3 regions of the Clostridium sp. TJA020 genome follow, and region 1 is predicted to be linked to each of the others. Evidence: riboswitches for the same ligand, from Rfam matches in the RefSeq annotation. Region 1 holds a riboswitch; each other region holds the start of a gene.
What was found. Region 1 has a riboswitch for lysine ahead of lysA (diaminopimelate decarboxylase). Riboswitches for the same ligand answer to the same signal wherever they lie in the genome.
Positions count from the first base shown of each region.

Region 1 (7,785 bases):
GAAAAACTAAATATGATTTAATTTCTGTATATAAAGGAAATGAGTTAATAAGTATAGATTCGCAAATACCAAATAAAGTAGTTATGGAAGCTTTACAAAATAAAAAAATAGAGAAATTAATTAGATATAATAATATTTTAAAAGAAAAAACTTTTGGAAATAGTAGATTTGATTTTAAATTATCTAATGATAATGGGGAAGAATACTATTTAGAGGTAAAAGGTGTTACATTAGAAGAAGACGGTCATGCAATGTTTCCTGATGCGCCAACAGAAAGGGGAAGAAAGCATTTATTAGAGTTAATAGAAGTTAAAAAAAGTGGTAGAGGAGCAGGTGTGTTATTTTTACTTCAAATGAATAATATGAAAGATTTTGCACCAAATGATGAAAGAGATAATGAATTTGGTAAAGCCTTAAGAGAAGCAAGAGATAATGGAGTAGATATATTTGTTTATGAATGTGATGTTTTAAAAGATTCAATAACATTAACAAATAGAATTGAAGTTAATTTTTAGAAAATTTACTTCTAAAACATAATATTGTATTTTATAATTAAAGTAATAATTATAAAGTAAAAGGGAGTTATATATGAAATATAAGTTTTGTCCAAAGTGTGGTAGGGAATTAGAGATGTTTAATTGTTGGGATGAGGGATATGTACCTTATTGTCCAATAGATGATACATTATATTTTGATACTCCAAAACCTTGTATAGTGGTTGGAGTAGTGAAAGAAAAAGAAATTCTTTTATTAAAACAAAGTTATATATATAAAAATTCAAAAGTATTAATATCTGGATATGTAGGTCAAAATGAGTATGCAGAAGATACCGTTTATAGAGAAGTTCTTGAGGAAACAGGAATAAAAATAAAAAATATAAAATATCTAGGTTCTGATTTTGTTAAAGATAAAGATTTATTTATGATAACATTTATGGCTGATTATGATAGTGGTGATATAAAAAAATCAGATGAAGTAGAAGGAATTGAATGGGTTAACATAAATGATGCTATATCTCAAATGGAAGAAGATAAGATAGGGAAAAGAGTAGTTAAAAAGATATTAGAAAGTATGAATTTATAACAATTAAAATCCACATAACTATAGTTTGATATAGTTATGTGGATTTTTTAATAATTTTCAATTCTTTTAAGTTCTATAACTAATATATTATTATCATAAGAAATAGTTGCACTATCTACCATCATACCAACTAAAGATAATTCAGAGTCAAATTCATTATTTCCTCCTAAATGCCAATAGTATTGTTCAACTTCATGTTGGCGTGGAATATTAAGAGTTTGAGTTAAATTCATTAAAGTTTCATCTGATAAATTTTCAATTTTTGCCTTTATTAAAATAATAGATGTATTTTCTATAGTTTTTACGTTTACATTAATGTCAGTACTATTTAAGTGATAACAAAATGACATAATTTCATTAATTATCTTAAGTTTTTTTTCTACATTAAATTTCATTTGTGTAAACCTCCCTTTTGAATGTTGTTATAATTGGTATTAAAATCATTGCTACAAATCCACCTGCAAGTCCATTATTATATAAATTTAACCCACCATGTAAATATCCTACATTTGTAACTAATGAAACATGAAGTATACCTGCTAGTATTCCATATTTCCAACCAAATTTACCTGATATAGGAGCAAGACAAGTACTGAATAGTATTGCGAGTTGAATTCCAGGATCAGATATATCATTAACTCCTATAATAGCACATATAGTAGCTCCAATCATTACAGGTACTATGTTTTTTATATGTTTTCCAAAACAGCCAAAACCTATTATAGTAAATAAACCACCAATTGTTGGACCGTTTAAGTCTCCACCAAATAATAATAAGTATATACTTGAGAAAATACCTATTATTCCCATATTAATATAAGATGTTTCTCCAAATAAAATATAAAAATCTGATACAAGTTTTCCAGAAAAACTATTTATTTTTTTTAAGTTATTTTTATAATCTTTTCCAAAATAGAGTCCAATACAAATTAAGTAAATAGATATTATAAGCATAAATATAAAAAGAAATGTGTTGTTTCCGGTACTCCAAACTAATTGAGTTTTAAAGTCTATTCCAAATATTCTAAAAATGGACATAAGAAGTGTTGCAAGAAGTCCACAAGCAAAGCCTATATTATAAAGGTTATAACCGCCATGAGCTGAAATACAATGAGTTGCTATAGGAGTTAGTAGGAATCCTGTAAATACTCCTATTAATGACCCTAAAGTAATACCTAGCAATAGATTATTAGATGAAAAACTAAGTTGAGTAACAGTTGGGGCTAGAGTTGTTGATAATAACATTACTAAGGAATAATTCATTAAAGGTTGCTTTTGATATTTGGAATATAGATAAACACCAAACATAACAGGCCATATATTAATTATATTTTTGCCAAAGAAAGAAAAGCCAGTCATAAGCCATAATGCCATTATAGTTGAGCCATTAGGTTTAATTTTTAAAGCTACTAATATAAAAATGCTTATAATACTTGTCAATGCTGCATTTACTAATGTAGCACCAATGCCAGCAATTTGAATATAATCAGTTATTAGAATATCAGGTGTTAATATTATGTTTTTTAATCCTATAAAGATTTCTTTAGGAGAATTAATAGTAAAAGCAGTAAGTATAAAAAATAGATATATTGAAATTAAGATTTTGTACGGGAGAAAAAATTTTTTTAGTTGAAGCATAAATAAAAAAACACCGCCTTTTATAAATCAATATTATTTGTAAACATTATATTACAAATAATACATACTTATCTATAAAATGAATAAATATTTTTTATTTATCAAAAATAAATATTTTAATTAATGGAAGTTGGTTATATAATAAGTTGTAAAGCAAAGCAATGTAAGTTTTTGGAGGGATAAAAATGAGTAAGGATAATGAAAAATATGTTCCAGAAATATTAGGAACATTTAGAAATCATATAATTGAAGCACCTTCTGCAATAAGAAAGTGTAGTGGAATAAAGATATTTGGAAAGAGAATTAAATCAATAATGTTTTCAACTGATGTTGCCATGATAAAAAATACAAATGCAGATGCAATAATGGCAGTATATCCTTTCACCCCCCAACCAAAAATAACTGAGGCTATAATAACAGCAGCTGATGTTCCTGTGTTTTGTGGAGTTGGAGGTGGAATAACTCAAGGTAGGAGAGTTATAAACTTAGCATTAGATGCTGAATTTAAAGGAGTAATAGGGATAGTTGTAAATGCACCAACAACAAACAGTGTAATAAAAAAGATAAGAAAAACAATAGATATTCCTGTTGTTGTAACAGTTGTATCAGAAGATACAGATATAGAAGAAAGATTAAATTCAGGTGCCACTATATTAAATGTATCAGGTGGAAAAAATACAGCTAGAATTGTTAAGAAAATAAGAGAAAAGTATCCTTTAGTTCCTATAATTGCAACTGGAGGAAATACTGAAGAAAGTATATTAGAAACAATAGAAGCTGGAGCTAATGCAATAAGTTATACACCACCATCATCAGCAGAGATAATGGGAGATTTAATGAATATTTATAGGGAAAAAGAATATTAATGTATAAAAGACTTTAAATTTAAATAAATTTATAGTATCATAAATAATAAAAAATAATAATATATTAGGAAAGAACAAATCTTAGGGTAGAGGTGCCGAGATTAAGAGTAATCTTTAGGAGTTTTGCAGACTATGAATAAGGATGAAAGGATGATTGGCCGAAGTTAAATTATAATGCAAATATAATTTTTCTGGGTATGTATATAATATATGCATAACTGTCACATAACGTGGAGAGCTACAAGGATTTTTAAATTACTATATAAGTGAGTTTAGAATATATTAATTTTAGGCTTAAGTTTTTGTAATTATAATACCTTAATGTTATAACGTTATTACCCGTCACAGGAATTTTCCTGTGACGTTTTGTTTTACTTAAATGAATTGGAGGAATTTAAATGAAACTATTTGGTAATATGAGGACTGAAGAAAATACTTTAGTAATTGGAGGAGTAAAAACAACAAAGTTAGTTGAAGAGTTTGGAACTCCTTTATATGTTATGGATGAGAATTTAATTAGAGAAAATTGTAGAAGGTATTTTCAGGCCTTTAGTTGTGAAAATAGAGGTAATAAGGTAGCCTATGCTGGAAAAGCATTTTTAACTTTAGCGATGTGTAAAATAATAGAGGAAGAAGGCTTATGTTTAGATGTTGTTTCAGGTGGAGAATTATATACAGCATATAAAGCTGATTTTCCATTAAAAAAAGTATTATTTCATGGAAATAATAAAACATTAGAAGAAATTGAAATGGGTGTAAAACTTGGTGTTGGAACATTTGTAGTGGATAATTTATTTGAAATAGAACAGCTTAATAAAATTGCTAGAGATTATGAAAGAAAGCAAGATATTTATTTAAGAATTACTCCAGGTATTGAGGCACATACACATGAATATATAAAGACAGGACAAATTGATTCTAAGTTTGGTTTTGCACCAGTAGGAGATAATATAATAAATGCTATAAAAAGGGCTATAAAATTGGAAAACATAAATTTACTTGGGCTTCATTGTCATATAGGTTCACAAATATTTGAAATAACTCCTTACGAAGATGCGGCTGAGATAATGCTTAATTTAATAAATAGAGTTAAGAATGAAACTGGATATATAATAAAAGAGTTAGATTTAGGTGGTGGATTTGGAATATATTATAGTGATGAAGATAAACCAAGAGAAATAGAGGAATATTGTAATGCTATAATAAATAAAGTAGATGAAGTTTGCAAAAATTTAGAATTGGAAAGACCTATACTTATTATAGAGCCGGGAAGGTCAATAGCTGGAAATGCAGGAATAACATTATATACTATAGGCTCAATAAAAAATATACCATCAGTTAGAAAATATGTATCTGTAGATGGTGGTATGACTGATAATATAAGACCAGCATTATATAAGGCTAGATATGAATGTATAGTTGCAAATAGGGTTATATATGATGCTAAAGAGAAAGTAACTATATCTGGAAAGTGTTGCGAATCTGGTGATATATTATTAAATGCAATAAAAATACCATCTGTTTTAAGTGGAGATGTTCTTGCAGTTATGTCAACGGGTGCATATGGTTATTCAATGTCTAATAATTACAATAAGATTCCAAAGCCAGCAGTTATTATGGTTAAAGATGGAAAAATTAAAATTATATGTAAAAGAGAGAGCTATGATGATATAATTAAAAATGAAGTAATTTAAATTTAACTGAAGGGTATAAAGTGGGGAAAAGTATGGGAAAAAAATTTATTATGGACATAGTCTGTCCTATTATCTTAGCTGTAATATTAGCTTTACTAATAAACAAATTTTTAATTTTTAAAGTAGAAGTTCCTACATCATCAATGGAACCTACTATAAAAGTAGGAGAAAAGTTTTTAGTAACAAAAGTTTATAATTTTAACAATTTAAAAAGAGGGGATATCATAGTCTTTAAAAATAAAGAAAAAAATGAGATTATGATAAAGAGGCTTATAGGTCTTCCAGGAGATGAAATTGATGTAAGAGGAAATGAACTTTATATTAATGGAGAATTTATTCAAGAGGATTATGTGAAAAATCCAGATGGTTTTTTTGGGGAGTTCAAAGTTCCAGAAGGTAAATATTTTTTCTTAGGAGATAATAGAAAAAATTCAGCTGACTCAAGGTATTGGGAAGATCCATATATTCCAAAGGAAGATATAAAAGGTGAGGCACAACTTAGAATATATCCAATAAGGGAATTTGGAAGTATAAAATAATATTTTATTTAATAATAGTAAAAGATTTTAATGTAATTTAGAACGAATAAACTAATTAGTTTATTCGTTTATTTTTGTTATTAAAAAATACTTAAGTGGTATTTAATATTGTATAATATTGAAATATAAATTACATATGATATAATGTGAAAATAAGATTAAAAGTATTTAAAAAAGGACAAGAATATAATATAAAAATTTAAATTTCATGAAATAAATTTGTCAAAAAAGTATGATATAATTAAATTTAATTTAATATCAATATTTAGGAAAGGTTAAACAGGTATATAATGCATTTATGAGAAAAATTTATGTAGTTGATAGAAGTGAAGGACGATATTATATTTTACAGTCTTTAGATAATAAAATATTAAATGTTCCTAAAAATGAATTTTCTATAAAGTTAAAAAGTGGTGATGTAGTATATGAAGAAAATAATCAATACTATTATAGTGAAGAAGAAACCATTAAAAGAAAAAAGTATATTAGTGAATTAATGGAAGGAATGTGGGATGAATAATACTAAGTTAAATTTTTTTAAAGATTGGATTATACCAATAATTATAGCTGTTGTATTAGCTATATTAATAAATAGATTTTTAATATTTAGAGTTTATATACCAAGTTCATCAATGGCACCAACTTTAAATGTAAATGATAGGCTTTTAGTAACAAAAGTTTATAAGCCAGAAAATTTAAAAAGAGGTGATATAGTAGTTTTTAACTCTAAAGAACTTGATGAGGTAGTTATAAAAAGACTTATAGGACTTCCAGGAGATGAAATAAGATTTGATTGTACTTCTGTTTATGTAAATGGCAAGAAGTTAGATGAACCATATGTAAAAAATCCTATGGAGTTTTATGGAACATTTAAGGTTCCAGAAGGTAAGTACTTTTTCTTAGGGGATAATAGGGCAAATTCAAATGATGCTAGATTTTGGAAGAATCCGTATATAAATGGAGATCAAATATTAGGTAAAGCACAAGTTAAAATATATCCTTTCAATGAGATAGGATTTTTACAATAATTATAAGGAAAAGAGAGGTGGATTGTATGGAGCCAGAAAACCAAAAACAAAATAAAAATAAGGCTGGGATTATATATTTTTTAATAGCCTTAGCAATTATAATGTCCTTTAATTACATTAGAGAGACATCAATGAACAAAGAGATTAGTTATACTTCATTCCAACAAATGGTGAAGGATAAACAAATTTCAAAGGTTGTAATAACTACTGAGAATTTAATTATTACACCAAATGATAAGAGTGAATACAAAGGAAAGACTTTATATACAGCAAATATACCAAACAATGACTTACTTAAACAATTAAATTCAGCAGGAATTGACGTAACAGGAAAAAATCCTAAACAATCACCTATTTTTGACTTCTTAGTAAGTTATGGATTATTATTTTTATTCATGTTTATAATGTGGAAAGTAATATTCTCAAAAATGGCAGGTAAAATGGGTGGCGGAATGATGTCACTTGGAAAAAATAATGCTAAAGTTTATTTAGAAGATGAAATAGGCGTAACATTTAAGGATGTTGCAGGACAAGAAGAAGCTAAAGAATCTCTTGAAGAGGTAATAGATTTCTTAAATGATCCTAGTAAATATACTGAAATAGGAGCTAAGCTACCAAAAGGAGTTCTTTTAGTTGGACCTCCAGGAACAGGTAAAACATTACTAGCAAAAGCAGTTGCAGGAGAAGCAAAGGTACCATTTTTCTCAATATCAGGTTCAAGCTTTGTTGAGATGTTTGTTGGTGCTGGAGCTAAAAGAGTTAGAGAATTATTTAAGGATGCTCAAGAAAAAGCTCCTTGTATAATCTTTATAGATGAAATTGATGCTGTTGGTAAGAGTAGAGATAGTCAACTTCAAAGTAATGATGAAAGAGAACAAACACTTAATCAGTTATTGGCTGAAATGGATGGTTTTGATTCATCAAAGGGTATAGTAAT
Region 1 covers NZ_JBZEFC010000002.1:278,215-285,999, reverse strand. The annotation lists gene sfsA (DNA/RNA nuclease SfsA) at 1-515, shown strand, start outside; gene AC4FQ1_RS05220 (NAD(+) diphosphatase) at 589-1,083, shown strand; gene AC4FQ1_RS05215 (hypothetical protein) at 1,131-1,478, opposite strand; gene AC4FQ1_RS05210 (DUF1576 domain-containing protein) at 1,468-2,721, opposite strand; gene AC4FQ1_RS05205 (beta/alpha barrel domain-containing protein) at 2,907-3,587, shown strand; lysine riboswitch at 3,667-3,836, shown strand; gene lysA (diaminopimelate decarboxylase) at 3,986-5,281, shown strand; gene lepB (signal peptidase I) at 5,314-5,820, shown strand; gene AC4FQ1_RS05190 (DUF3006 domain-containing protein) at 6,119-6,340, shown strand; gene lepB (signal peptidase I) at 6,333-6,848, shown strand; gene ftsH (ATP-dependent zinc metalloprotease FtsH) at 6,875-7,785, shown strand, end outside.

Region 2 (7,785 bases), on a different contig from region 1:
TATCTTTAAATTTAAAATTGTAGTTTGGATATCCAATAGTGTTTTCATAATTCCAAGTTAATGTTATTATTTTGATTCCAAGATCTGAAACTTTAGACACATTATTTATATCCCCTTCTAAAACTTCTCCCTCTTCTATTGATAGAATTGCACCTATCTTTGAATCATTTTCTATAGAATCTAATCTTTTTATATCTTTTATTACTTCTATTTTATCCTTGTTTTTATTTATTTCTTTCATAAAATTATTATACATTTTATGAAATTCCTCAAAAGGACTTCTTTTTATTTCTTCTAAATCTATAAAAAACGCAAATATTTGTGAAAGTGCCCCACCTTTTTTTAATTTATCTAATGTTACTTTACATATACTATCTTTAAGTTCTAGATTTTCATTTAACATTCTATATGCAGTATCGCAATGTAAATCTATATATTTCATAAGCTATTCCCCCAATCACAGATAAACTTTATTACTAATAATTATATTATAACTTTTAGTTATTAACAAAATTTAAATAACTATCTAACCTTTCAGGTCCTTCTAGAAAACTTCTTTTTATGTAAAGATTGTTATCTTTACTAATATCTATATTCCATTTAACTAAAGCTATAAGCCCTTTATTTATTTCTATTGATGTTATACTATGTGGAAGTACACAAGAACCATCATTAAAATAAGTTCCTTCTCCAACCTTAGGAAATCTCACTCTATGAGTATGTCCACATATAAGTATTATTTTATTTTCACTTGCCCAATCATTTAGGTCTTTATCTATTTTATTTCCTTTTTTATAACTGCTTGCTGGACTATTAGGAGCTTTAAAACCAAAAAATCCTTCCATAACTCTCCAAAAATATCTTACTAAAAATCTACTAAAAAAAGCTAATTCATTATTCATAATATCAAGTTGATGTCCATGAACTACTAATCCTTTTTTATTATAAGGCTTAAAATTTATTACTAATCCTTCATAAAACTTAGTTTTGGATATAAGATTAATAAAATCTTCTCCAAAATTCCCTCCAATTTTTTGAAATTTTTTTCTTTGCTGTTCTTTAAAATCTTTTTTACTTTTAATTTTATCATGATTTCCATATATCATATAAAGTCTATTATCACTGTTAAATCTATTATATATGCTAAACACATCTTTATAATTATATGCTATATCTTTGCAATCTTTATTTTTCCAAAGCTCATCTCCATCTCCAACTTCAATTAATGTATATCCTTCTTTATAATAATAATTTATAGCCGCTAAATATATATTTTTATTTCCTACTAGAGAATCTGATGTTCCAGCATCCCCTCTATGAACATCACTAATAAAAACTATTTTAGAATTTATACTAATATCTAAAGTTTCGCATTTTTTTAATATTCTTTTTAAGTCCCTCTTTCCCATAATACATCCTACTTAAATTATTTTATAATATATTATATTATCAGTGTTTCCTAAAAAATTAAGCGAGTAGAAAAATCTACTCGCTTAATTTTTATTAAATATACATTCTATGTTTAGAGCTTAATTTCTTAACTCTATTAATTAATTCTTCATCACCATAAACTTTTTTATTTATAGCATCATTTATAATTGATGCTATTTCTTTCATATCTTCTTCTTTATATCCTCTTGTAGTTACAGCAGCAGTTCCTATTCTAACTCCTGATGTTACAAAAGGACTTCTTGTTTCATTCGGAACTGTATTTTTATTTAAAGTTACTCCTATTGAATCTAAAAGTTTTTCAGCATCTTTACCTGTTAAATCTTTATTAGTTAAATCAACTAATATTAAATGATTATCTGTTCCTCCTGATACTAATTTGAAACCATACTTAACAAGTTCTTCTGCTAATACATTACAATTTTTAACTACTTGCTCTATATACTCTTTAAAACTAGGTTCTAAAGCTTCTTTAAAGCATACAGCTTTTGCTGCTATTATATGCATTAAAGGTCCACCTTGCATTCCTGGGAATATATTTTTATCTAATTCTTTAGCATATTTTTCTTTACAAAGTATAAGACCTCCCCTTGGTCCTCTTAAGGTTTTATGTGTAGTTGATGTAACAAAATCAGCATAAGGTACAGGTGACATATGTAGTCCTGCTGCAACAAGCCCTGCTATATGTGCCATATCAACCATAAAATATGCTCCAACTTCATCACAAATCTCTCTAAACTTTTTAAAATCTATTTCTCTTGAATAAGCACTAGCTCCAGCAACTATAAGTTTTGGTTTATTCTCTAATGCTATTTGTCTTACATTTTCATAATCAATTACTTCTGTTTCTTTATCTACTCCATATGATATAAAGTTAAATAATCTTCCTGAAAAATTTACAGGTGAACCATGAGTTAAATGCCCTCCATGACTTAGATCCATTCCTAAAACAGTATCTCCTGGCTTAAGTACTGAAAAATACACAGCCATATTAGCTTGTGAGCCTGAATGAGGTTGAACATTAGCATGCTCTGCATTAAATAATTTTTTAGCCCTATCTCTTGCTATATCTTCTACTTTATCAACTATATGACAGCCTCCATAATATCTTTTGTCTGGATAACCCTCGGCATATTTGTTAGTAAGATATGATCCCATAGCTTCCATTACTGCTTCACTTGTAAAATTTTCTGATGCAATAAGTTCTATTCCTTCTTCCTGTCTTTCAACTTCTTCCATTATTAATTCATAAATATCATTATCTTCTTCTTTAATTTTTTCAAAGTTCATTATAACACCCCAATTTTATTTATTTTTATTAGATTATACGGTTCTTCTTTAATTTTTTCAACATATTTTTAATAAATTTATAAGTATATATAATAAATATCACATTTTATTAATTATATATACAATATTTATTTTATATATTTATGCTATAATTTATTTATAAATTTACACAAGGAGTGATTATATTGAACGTAAATAAATTGCTTCATCTATCTACATATGCAGGTATTGTTATGCTTCAAAGTGGTGCTGAAATATATAGAGTTGAAGAAACTATTTGTAGAATTTGTAAATCCTATGAAATTGATGAAGCTAATAGCTTTGTTACTCCTACTGGAATAATGGTGTCTATTTGCTATAAAAATCAAACTTACTCTATAGTAAAAAGAGTAACTATACGAGGAGTAGATTTACATAAAATCGAAAGGATAAATGACTTATCAAGAAGAATTGCAAGTACTAAACCTCCTCTTGATAAAATTGAAGCTGAATTAAAAGATATAGATAATACTGAAAGATATTCTTTATTATCAACTTTATTTTTTTCTGGTATAGCAGCAGGATTTTTTTCAATACTTTTTGGTGGAAACTTAAAAGACTTAATTGCATCTTTTTTTATAGGTGCATTTATTAAATATCTTTCAATGATATTCACTAAAATGTCAATTAACGACTTTTTTATAAATACTATTTGTGCTGCAGCTTCTGCCGCTTTTGCAATATTATTTTTACACTTAGGATTTATAGATAATATTGATGAAACTATAATAGGTGCAATAATGATACTAGTTCCAGGACTTGCTATTACAAATGCAATAAGAGATACAATAGCTGGAGATTATTTAGGTGGAATTATAAAAGCTAGTGAAGCTTTTTTAGTTGCTATTGCAATTGCTGTTGGTACAGGTGGCGTAATAAGTTTCTGGCTTAAGATATTAGGAGGTATATAATAATATGACTATATTTATTCAAACACTTTGTTCTTTTATTGCTACTATTGGTTTTGCTGTAATATTTAATATTCATGGTAAAAATCTAATTTTTGCTGGTATAGGCGGTGGAATAAGTTGGTTTGTTTATAGTTTATGCTTAAAAATTCACTTTTCTCAAACCACATCTTTTTTTATATCTGCTGTTATTTTTAGTATTTATTCTGAAATACTAGCTAGAAAATTAAAAACTCCTGTTACAACATTAGTAGTTTGTGCATTAATCCCTTTAGTTCCTGGATCTGGAATGTATTATACAATGTATGAAGCTGTAACTGGAAATATCATTCATTCAATAGAATTAGGATTAAATACTTTATCAAGTGCAGGAGCTTTAGCTCTTGGAGTTATATTTGTCTCTACAATTACTAGACAGTATTATTTAGTTAAAAATAAAAGATATAAAAAAAAGATTGAGAAAATTTAATTCTCAATCTTTCACTTTTTATTTTAATATTAATAAAATTACTCACTATATAAAACAAATATATACTTTACTATTAGCTTTTTATAATTTCATTTATTAATTATGAATAATTTCCTTCAAATTTATTATTCATAATTACAATATAATATTGTTTTTATAACTTTTTTACTTCTTCTTTATTTTATATATTTGAAATTATTATTTCATCTAGAATACCTTTAGTACTTTCAATAGCTTATTTAATAAAATTTGTATTATCTTTAAATATAATACAACCACTTATAAAGATATCTTTCATAATAATTCTTTTTATAATATAAAATCCTTCATATTATTTATATTATCTTTTTTTACCTTTAATTATCTTATAATTATAAAATTCTAATTTTATATATTCAAATAAATATTTTTGTATTAATTAAATATTTATTTGATAACTATTAATTTATTTATAAACTAAAAGACTAGCCTTTAAATTTAAAGGCTAATCTTTAATTAATTAATTTCAACTTTATTTTTATGATAATTATATATATAAAAAGGAACGCCTATAAGCATTAATATAAATCCCCACATTACAGTTTCTGCACCTGAACCATATATTGTCCAAATTGAATATATAAATGCTAATAATGGAACTATAGCTTTTTTTATGAAAATTCCAAAATTAAATTCTTTTGTTCCTTTAAACATAAGCATTATTTCTGCCGCTGCTGTTAAAAGATATATTGGTAAAAATGAAAGTGTTGCAAGTATTGTTATAAATGTAAATGCTGATACCATACTCTTTTGATAATTCATTATTAAAAGTATATTTACTAAAATTGATCCAACTATTAAAGCATTTGCTGGAGTTCCATACTTAGGATGAAGTTTTCCAAAGAATTTAGGAAAAACTCCGTCTTCTCCTGCCGCAAAAGCTACACGTGCTGTTGATAAAAGCCATCCAATGGTTGTACCTAAAATACATATTACAACTGCAATAGTAATTGGCTTACCAATTGAACTACCTAATATTCTAGTTAATATATCAGTTAAAGGTGCTTGACTATTTGCAAGTTCTGAATTTGGCATAGCACCCATACTAGCTACACTTATTAACATATATATAACAGATGCTATAATCATTCCATAAATTGTACTCTTTCTTACATTTTTCTCTGGATTTTTAATTTCCCCAGCTGTAACAGTTGCACTTTCAAGACCTACAAAAGCCCAAAGCGTTGATGTTGCTGCAAGTGATATTGTAGAAAGTCCCTTTCCTTGAGGAAGTAATGGCATTATATTTACAGTATCAAAATTAATTAATGCTACTATTATGAATATAGCAAAAAATGCAATCTTAAATACTGTAGCTACCGTTTGAATCTTTCCTGCTTTTTTTACTCCAATTATATTTATAATTGTAAAGAACCAAAGTATGGCACTTGTATAAATTATAGAGATAAGTGGATCTCTTAAAGCTGGTATAACTGCTGCACTATAACTTGAAAGTGCTACTATTATTGCTGCATTTCCTATCCATGAACCATTCCAATATAACCATGCACTTAAAAATCCTGCAAATTCTCCAAAAGCAATCTTAGTGTATTGATATGCCCCTCCAGTTGAAGGATATTTAGATCCTAAGTTAGCAAATGACATTGCAATAAGTATTGATCCTGCAGATGTTAATATCCATGCAATTATTGTTGCAAGTGGTCCTGAAAGCTGTGCAAGTGTTGCTGGAAGCATAAACACACCTGATCCTATCATATTACCACACACAAGCATAGTTGCCATGAAAAGACTAATTTCCTTTTTTAAATTTCTCTCTTCCATTTAGTCCTCCTTAAAGTATATCTTTATAAAGGTAAAATAAAAGCTCAGAGAAGTATTCTAATCTCTGAGCCCGAATAACTAAAATTCAAAACACAAAGATAGCTCTCCACAAAACTTGTGACAGTTTTACATATATTTTATGTAAACCCAACATACAATTTTAAAGCTTCCATTGTACATTTCGGCAATAATACCTTTCCTTAAAAATCATCGTGCTTACCTCATTAAAAGTACTGATTATTATTGCAACCTCTATCTTACCTATTTTTTAGTGACTATGTAATTGTAGACAAAATTTTTAATAATGTCAATTTATTTTATATTATTTTTTATATTCATATAAGTGCTTTTTTTTATATTTATACTATCTATATCAATATTATTGGGATTAGTAGTTAATTTATAATCTTTTATCCAATAATTTCCGTCAACATATGTACCTTCTTCAACTAATTCGCTTGGATTTTCATCATATACTTCTTCAATATTATTATCAGGTGTTAATATAACCAAACGTCTACACGCTTCCTCAGCATCATCAAATATATTATAAAATGCATTATAATTATTAAAAGATCTTACTGATGTAACTACTTTTATATTCAATCCTAATTCTTTTGCAACATCTGTTAATTTAATTGTATCTTTCATATTAAACTCTCCTTTTATTATAATTAAAATAGTTCTTTAACTTTCTTAGCTATTCTTTCTCCAAATATCATAGGTGTTTCTTTGTCTTCATCATTAACACCATTTACACTAACATAACCTAAATGTATAAAAGGTTTACCATGTGCTGACCCTCCAGAATATAAAAGCATTCCTTTTACAATTAAATGATTCATTAATGTTAAAATAGCAGTATCTGCTCCTCCCCATATGTAATCAGCTGTAGCATACATAGCTCCTATCTTACCTTCTAAATTAATATTATGTGAATTATCTAACCAATTCTTAATATTAGAAGTAGTGTTAGCTAAATATGTTGGTGTACCAAATATTACCGCCTTACTTTCATTTAAAAAATTTATATCAATGTTATTAATATTCATACATTTTACTTCAATTTCACTTACTCTCTCAGCACCTAGCTTTATTGTTTCTCCAATTCTTTTAGTATGCCCACTTTTTGAATCATATAATATAGAAATTTTCATAAATTTACCCTCCAACCTTTATCTTTTGTTTTATATAAAATAGGTGTAAGCATTAATCTTACACCTATTTTTAAATTAAAAATTTTTTAATTAAATTTCTTCTATCTCATCAATAGATTCAATTTCTTCTAAATTTTCTTCTTTTTCTTTTGAAGCAATAAATGAGCTTAAATCATTATATGTACTTTTAGCAAATTCTAAAAATAACTCTTCATCAATTTCTTTAAATTCTCTGCTGTTAACTACAACTAAATCTCTCATTAAAAGATTTACATCTATTCTACCAACAACCTTAGCAAGATTTGCTGAAGTTATAGCATTTAATATTCCTTCACATTCGTTTCTATTATTTATGATTGCGTTGTTTGATTTTGGTAAGCTTTCTTTATAATCTAGTGTAACACACTCATAAAATTCACCGTACTCATCATATACCTCTAAAGCTATATTATTAGTATCTAAATATCTTTCCATTACACAAGTTAAATTTAAACCATCCCAGTGTATTTTTTTATTAAATACTTTTATAGTTTCCATCATTTCTACCTTCTTCCAAATATACTTTTATTAAGTGCATATAAATACTATAATATGTCTAACTGTAAAAGAAGTTAGCTTATTCACTTAAAATAAATTACTTATATATTATACA
Region 2 covers NZ_JBZEFC010000001.1:453,583-461,367, forward strand. The annotation lists gene AC4FQ1_RS02490 (dipeptidase) at 1-442, opposite strand, end outside; gene AC4FQ1_RS02495 (metallophosphoesterase) at 498-1,409, opposite strand; gene glyA (serine hydroxymethyltransferase) at 1,504-2,739, opposite strand; gene AC4FQ1_RS02505 (threonine/serine exporter family protein) at 2,925-3,689, shown strand; gene AC4FQ1_RS02510 (threonine/serine exporter family protein) at 3,694-4,155, shown strand; gene AC4FQ1_RS02515 (APC family permease) at 4,651-5,976, opposite strand; lysine riboswitch at 6,068-6,239, opposite strand; gene AC4FQ1_RS02520 (hypothetical protein) at 6,289-6,627, opposite strand; gene AC4FQ1_RS02525 (flavodoxin family protein) at 6,651-7,133, opposite strand; gene AC4FQ1_RS02530 (hypothetical protein) at 7,224-7,673, opposite strand.
Region 2: another riboswitch for lysine. It lies ahead of AC4FQ1_RS02515 (APC family permease); the one in region 1 lies ahead of lysA (diaminopimelate decarboxylase).

Region 3 (7,785 bases), on a different contig from region 1:
TTATAAAACAAGATACAAAAAATTTTTAACTACTAATATTGGAAAACTTTATTTTAATATGTATTTAATACTTGGAAAACTTAATATACTTTTGAAAGATTATTATAAAAATTCTAATAATGTTACTTTAGAAGATAGATTATTTTTTAAAGAATTAAAAGTCTTATTAGATTCTTTTTTAAAATCTATAGACAATAAAGATTCATTTTATTTGTGCATACAAACATTAAATAAGTTTATAGTAAAATATGAATACAAAAACATTTATAATAACATACTATCTACACTAAAAACATTAAATTTAACTTTAATTAAACTCTTTAACATAAACTTTAAAGAAAGAAATAATATATATAAAGAATGGGAAAGATCTGATTTAGATAAATTTAAAACATATCTTAAATCTAATTTTAAATTGGGCTCAATAAGATTTAATTTTGCCCTTAGAATATCAATTTGTTTAACTCTTACTTTATATATAGGCAATATGTATTCAATTTATAAATTTATTTGGGTATCAATTACTATAATGTCAGTTATGCAACCATATTATGAAGAAACAATATCAAAAGGTAAAGAAAGGCTTATAGGAAACTTTTTTGGAATATCAATTATAATAATACTTTTGACTATTTTTAATAACAATATTATTACAATAATAACTTTAATCGTATGTCTATACTTAACATACGGATTTAAAGAATATTATAAATTATCAACATTTACTGCTATTTGTTCAATATGTGTTTCATCATTAAATACAAATCTTAATGTTATAACAATAAACAGAATTATATTTATATTGTTTGGAATATTAATAGTTCTTATTGCTAATAAATTTTTATTTCCTTACAAGCTTGAAGATGGAATAAAACAATTATTAACTAAACTACTAAATTATCACTATATATTATCAAAATCTTATATGGATAAAAATTTAAATATAACTGTTGATATAATATTACTTTCTTCATTAACATTAAACAAACTATTTATTAGAAATATTGAGTTTAAAAATGAAGAAATAACTAGATTAATAGAATATACAAATAAAAGCATAATTTTAAATGGTTATGACTTTTTGTTTTTAAAATAACTTATATATAATTAAAACTTTTGCCTTAATTAAATAATACTTTTAATATAAAAAAACGGAGCATAAAACGCTCCGTTAAAACTTACTCTTCTATTTTATTACCTTTTTTATTTAAATTTCTAATCCACTTTTCAGCAATTTTTTCTTCATGTTTTTTAAAATGCTCATATTTTTTAACTTCTTTTAATGCATGTTTTAATTTTTTATCTAATTCTTTTTCGTTTAAATCATAATCTCTGTAAGCTGAATAAATCTCCCTTAAAGCTTTCATTCCAGCTTTTTTATCTTTTTCTCCCTTTAAATTATCTAAAAGTTTCTTTAACTCTTTCTTTTTACTTGATAATTCTAAATTTTTCCCTTCTTCTGCAATAGCTAATAACATTTCTAACTTTTCCTTAGTATGCTTAATAGTTACATCTTCAAATGTATCTTCTATACCAAATTCTTTTAAGAACTTTTCAAAATCTTTTAAATTATCTTCTCCTGATAATATTTCTTCAATTTCTATATCTGTAATTTCTATCATGATATAGCCTCCCTTATCTATACTAAGATAAATACTAAAAGATTTAATTAAAAAAATATCCTTTTAAATACTTAGTAATTATCTCAAATTACTATATATTTTACTCTTATTAAAATATATAAATGTGATTTGAATCACATTTTTCTTTAATGTTAATTAAATTATGTAACATTAAATATTAAATTTTTAAACAAATATCTACTTCTTTAAATCTCTATGTATTTTTAAAATAAATATCTATAAATATTAAAATTAGCCCTCATTACTTTTAAAGATAAAAGAGCTAATTTTATATGAACTATCTTCTATTTCTTCTATTAGAATTTTTATTATTCATATTATAATTATTTGAAGAATTATTCATGTTATTCATAAACATTTCCATCATATTTCTAATTTGTTCTTCATTTATATTATTAAAATTTCCCATACCATTCATATTAGGCATGTTATTTCTACCTAAATTTCCTCTATTATTTCTGTTATTTTGATTTCTCATATTACCCATATTGTTCATATTAGGCATACCATTCATATTTCCCATTCCATTCATTAACATACTCATTAATGGATTTTGACCTTGCATATTCATTCCATTTCCCATTTGTTGCATTCCATTAATTAATTGATTCATCATAGGATTCATTCCCATAGGTCCACCCATTTGTCTACCCATTGGATTTCCACCCATTCCTCCAAATAACATATTTAATAATGGATTTCCTCCAAAGCCTCCCATCTGATTACCCATTCCAAATAACATATTTAACAATGGATTCATATAAAATTCACCTTTCTAATATTACTTCTCATTACATTATATTTTATATATATAAAAGTGACACAAAAAAGCTTATACCATATTGGTATAAGCTTTTTAATAAACAAATTATAATTATGCTAATTCTAATGCTATTTTCATCATTTCTGTAAATGAAGTTTGTCTTTCTTCTGCTGTTGTTACTTCACCAGTGAAAGGACAATCTGAAATAGTTAATATACATAAAGCATTAACTCCAGCTCTTGCTGCATTCATATAAAGACCAGCTGATTCCATCTCTACTGCTAGAACGCCCATCTTTTGCCACTTTCTTAATCCTTCTAATCCTTCATCACCATAGAAAACATCACTTGATAATATATTTCCTACTTTAACATCAATATTTAAATTTCTTGCAGTATTAACTGCTTTTTCAACTAATTCATAACTTGCAGTTGGTGCAAATGTTCCTGGTAAGTTGTATTGACTTGCATAATTTGAATCAGTACATGATCCTATTCCAACTACTATATCACGAGTTTTTAAATCTTCATTTATAGCTCCTGCTGAACCTATTCTTATAAGATTTTTAACTCCATAGAAATGTATTAATTCATAACTATAAATTCCTATTGAAGGAATTCCCATTCCAGTTCCTTGAACTGAAATTCTTTTTCCTTTATATGTTCCAGTATATCCAAACATTCCTCTTACTGTATTATATTGAACAGGGTTTTCTAAGAAAGTTTCTGCTATATATTTAGCTCTTAGTGGATCCCCTGGTAAAAGCACTGTTTCTGCTATATCTCCTAATTTTGCTCCATTATGTGGTGTTGGTACATTTTGTGTCATAAACCATTCCTCCTTTTGCTTTTAAAAATATTATATCATATAATAGCATTTTTTGAAAACCTTTTCCTTATTTTTTTCTTAAAATTTTATTTAATATAAAATATTTCTATAAATTTTAACTTTCTTCAAGAACTAAATCAATGCTATTTTCAGTTACTTCTTTATTATTTATAATATTTCTTTCTAAATCCACATCTTCTAATTTAACTAATTTTGTTTTATATTTAATTTTATATGAAATCCATAAAATTAAAAATAATGGTATTCCTATATAAGATGATATTAACCCCATCCATTCTATTCCTTCTGGTTTAATGTATACAAAACCTTGTCCAATAACAACTACTGCACAAAGTACTAATGCTATTATCGGTCCAATTGGAAATATACTTGCTTTATAAGGTAACTTATTTATATTTTTTCCTTGTTTTACATATGCTTTTCTAAATCTATAATGACATAATGCTATACCAAGCCAAGCTATAAAGCCTGCAAGTCCTGATGCAGCAACAAGCCAAACATAAACTGTACTTTCTGCATAAAATCCTGTTAAAAAACATGCTGATGCTATTATTGTAGTTAAAATAACAGAGTTAACAGGAACCCCTTTTTTGTTAACTTTTGAAAAAACCTTTGGTGCCATATTTTCTTTAGCCATTGAATAAAGCATTCTACTTGATGCATACATTCCTGAATTACCAGCTGACAAAACAGAAGTTAATATTACTGCATTCATTAAAGATGCCGCACCTGCTATTCCAACCTTTTCAAAAACCATAGTAAAAGGACTTGTATTTACTCCAGCTTGTACTGATGGAATTATTAACCCTATAACAATTATAGTTCCTATATAAAATATTAAAATTCTCCAAAATATTGTATGTACTGCTTTCGGTATTGTTTTTTCAGGATTTTCTGATTCTCCCGCAGCAATACCTATAAGTTCAGTTCCTTGAAATGAAAATCCAGCTATTAAAAATATCGAAAATATTGATTTAAATCCTCCAACAAAAGGTCCTCCATTTGAAAATATATTTTTAAAACCTAAACTATCACCCTTCATTATTCCAAATATCATAAGTGTACCAATTACTATAAATACAATTACTGTAATAACCTTTATACTTGCAAACCAAAACTCTGATTCACCATAAGCTTTAGATGATAATAAATTTAATCCTACTATTAAAACTAAAAAAATAATACTCCAAACTATTGCTGGAACATTTGGAAACCAATATTTCATTACAAGTGAACCTGCAACCATTTCTGTCGCTATAGTTATAGCCCAATTGTACCAATAATTCCATCCTAATGCAAAGCCTAATGCAGGATCTATAAATTTTGTAGCATACACTCCAAAGGATCCTGAAACAGGCATATAAGTAGCCATTTCCCCTAAACTTGTTATTAAAAAATATACCATTATCCCTATTAGACCATAAGCTACTATAGAACCTCCAATTCCTGCAACATGTATACTATCGCCCATTGCAAGAAATATTCCAGTTCCTATAGAACCACCTAATGCAATCATGTTTAAATGCCTTGCCTTTAATCCTCTCTTTAGCTCATTACTTTCTGTCTCATTCATGTCTATTTCCTCCTTAGCTTAGTATAAAAATAAAACCCTGAGGAAAAACTTCACTCAGGGTAAATAAGTTCATTTCAATATAATATACTAAACTAATTATGCCTTTGAATGATAGCCCTCCACAAAATAAATTTGTGACAGTCTTATACATATTCTGCACAAAACCAGCATATAATCTTAAAGCATCAATTATACACTTCGGCAAATTTTCCTTTCATATTAAATCATAGTGCTTACCTCATTAATATTACTATTAAAATTTGCGCCTCTACCTCAAAATTTAAATTTATACATTTTTCATTAGTTATTATGCACCTTATTTTTTATAATTTCAACAAATCATATTACTTATTATTACTTTATTTACAATTATTATTATTTATTAATATTTTTAATTTCTTACAGCTATTAAAAATTTTATTTTTATTCCTTCTTTTGTAAACATTTCTTCATGTTCTGTTACTACGTTTCCTTCGAAACCACTATTATGTAAATCATAAGTTATATATTTTATATCAAATCCACTTTCTTTAAAGTATTCTAAAGATTCTTCAAATAATTCATCATCATCTGTCTTAAACCAAATTTCTCCATCTTTTGAAAGAAATTTTTTGTAACTCTCTAATTGTCTAGTGTGAGTAAGTCTTCTTTTTTTATGTCTTTCTTTAGGCCAAGGGTTGCAAAAATTAATGTATATTCTATTAATTTCATCATCTTCTCCAAGCATATCATTTATTAATGCTATTTCTTGTGCCATAAGCTTAACATTATTTATTTCCATACCTTTTTCTTTAAACGCTTCTTCTATATTTCTTTTTGCAAGCACTAAAACTTCGTCTTTTATATCTATAGCTAAATAATTTATATTAGGATTTTCTGATGCATGAACAGCCATAAATGTTCCTTTTCCACATCCTAATTCTAAATATAAAGGTTGTTCTTCTTTAAATGATTTATTCCATTTTCCTTTAAGTTCTTTTGTATCTACTATAAAAAAGTCACATGCTTCAAGCTCAGGTCTAGCCCAAGGTTTTCTTCTCATTCTCATTATATGTTCACTCCATCTTTATAAAGTTTCATTCCTATTATACATAGTTTAAATACTATTAACAACAAAAATTAGGATAGAACTTTTTGTTCCATCCTAATTAAATTTCACAAAATTTATTTTTTAATAAGATTTTTAATATTATTTAATGCCTTATAATCATATAAATGCTTACTGTCTGGGAATGCATTTAATAATCTTCTATTAATTTTAGCTTCTCTTTTAAGTTCTTTTATTCTATTACTTAAATCTAATAATTTATCATATTCCTTATTAGTTCTTCTATTTTGAATTTCAATTTTTAATTTATTTATTTCACTCTCACTAAACTTTTCAAATTGAATACCTAATTTATTTAATTCAACTTTAATATCTTTAACCTTTACTAAATGTTCCTTTAAGTGTAATAAGTGTGTAACTGTAAAAATTAAATCAATAATAAATATTATAGATATAATACCTGATAACGAATAAACAATACTTGAAGAAAGTGATGTAAGAATATCTTTTATAGATGGCTGTAATACTTCTATAATAAATACTGAAAGAAGTCCAAAGAACGTGGAATTTAAAAGACATACTCTTCCATTTATATTAAACTTGTGTTTTGAATAATCCCACCATTTCATATTAAATAATTTTTCTAATATATATGAAGTTATATATTCTAATATAGATGCTAATATCATACCACCAAAAAATACAAATAAAACATTATCCTTTAATCCATCAAGTACTGATAAAACTATAATTGCTCCAAATCCATATATAGGACATACTGGTCCATAAAGAAATCCTCTATAAGTAAATTTTTTATCAATTATAAAACAGTATATAGTCTCACTTAGCCACCCTAAAAAACTATATATTGTAAAATAAAGAATTAATTCTCTCAAAAAAAGCCACCTCCAATTATATATTATTATATACCTTTAGAGATGGCTTTGATTTAATAAATTGTTAAATTTAATCTTTATTCCAATAATCTATAATACTATCTTTTAACTTTTTAAATTGCTCTCCATAACGTTTTGATTTCATATTAGGAAAAGCTTTTATTAATCTATTTTGAGTACTTGACCTTAATTGCATCTTTTTAAAATAATTATATGTATCTTCAAATTTACTTTTAATTCCCTTTATATCACTAGTCTTTTTAAGTAAATTTACAATTTTATCAAATTCTAAATCATTTAACTTATCCATTGAAATTCCAAGTCCCTTAAGCTCAATATTAATTTGAGTTATTTTTTTAAGCATTTCATTCATATCAACTAATGACGTAACTGTTGCTATTATATCAATTATAAATATTATAATAATTACGATTGCTGAAATTAATGCATATTTTGTAGGAATTAAACTTATTTTTGATATTATAAAAGGATGTAATACCTTTACTAAAAATACTGATAATACACCAAATAAAAGTGAATTCAAGACGCATATACGTCCTTTATAATTAAATTTATAATTTGAGTAATCCCACCATTTTAAATCAAATGCATTTTCTAAAATAACAGCTGTTATATATTCTATTGCTGTAGTTATTATAACTGCCATTATAAATAACAATAATATATTGTAACTAAATCTATCTAATAATCCAATAACTAATAATGATCCAAAACCATATACAGGACAGACAGGTCCATTTAGAAAGCCCCTATTTACCCAAACCCTGTCTATAGCTGCACAATATACACATTCACATATCCAACCTAGTATACTATAAACAGTAAAATATAAAATTAAATGTACCATAACCTTTAGTCAATCTCCTCCTATATTATATATTTCAAATAATTGTGTTAAATTTGTATAAATAATCTATTATAAATATACACTTTTTATTATTATAATTCAAACTAATTAATTCTATTTAAATTAATTATTAAAAATATCATAA
Region 3 covers NZ_JBZEFC010000008.1:41,108-48,892, reverse strand. The annotation lists gene AC4FQ1_RS11415 (FUSC family protein) at 1-1,096, shown strand, start outside; gene AC4FQ1_RS11410 (hypothetical protein) at 1,179-1,622, opposite strand; gene AC4FQ1_RS11405 (RNA-binding protein) at 1,921-2,403, opposite strand; gene deoD (purine-nucleoside phosphorylase) at 2,518-3,234, opposite strand; gene AC4FQ1_RS11395 (amino acid permease) at 3,350-4,828, opposite strand; lysine riboswitch at 4,933-5,107, opposite strand; gene trmB (tRNA (guanosine(46)-N7)-methyltransferase TrmB) at 5,220-5,876, opposite strand; gene AC4FQ1_RS11385 (putative ABC transporter permease) at 5,993-6,772, opposite strand; gene AC4FQ1_RS11380 (putative ABC transporter permease) at 6,843-7,640, opposite strand.
Region 3: another riboswitch for lysine. It lies ahead of AC4FQ1_RS11395 (amino acid permease); the one in region 1 lies ahead of lysA (diaminopimelate decarboxylase).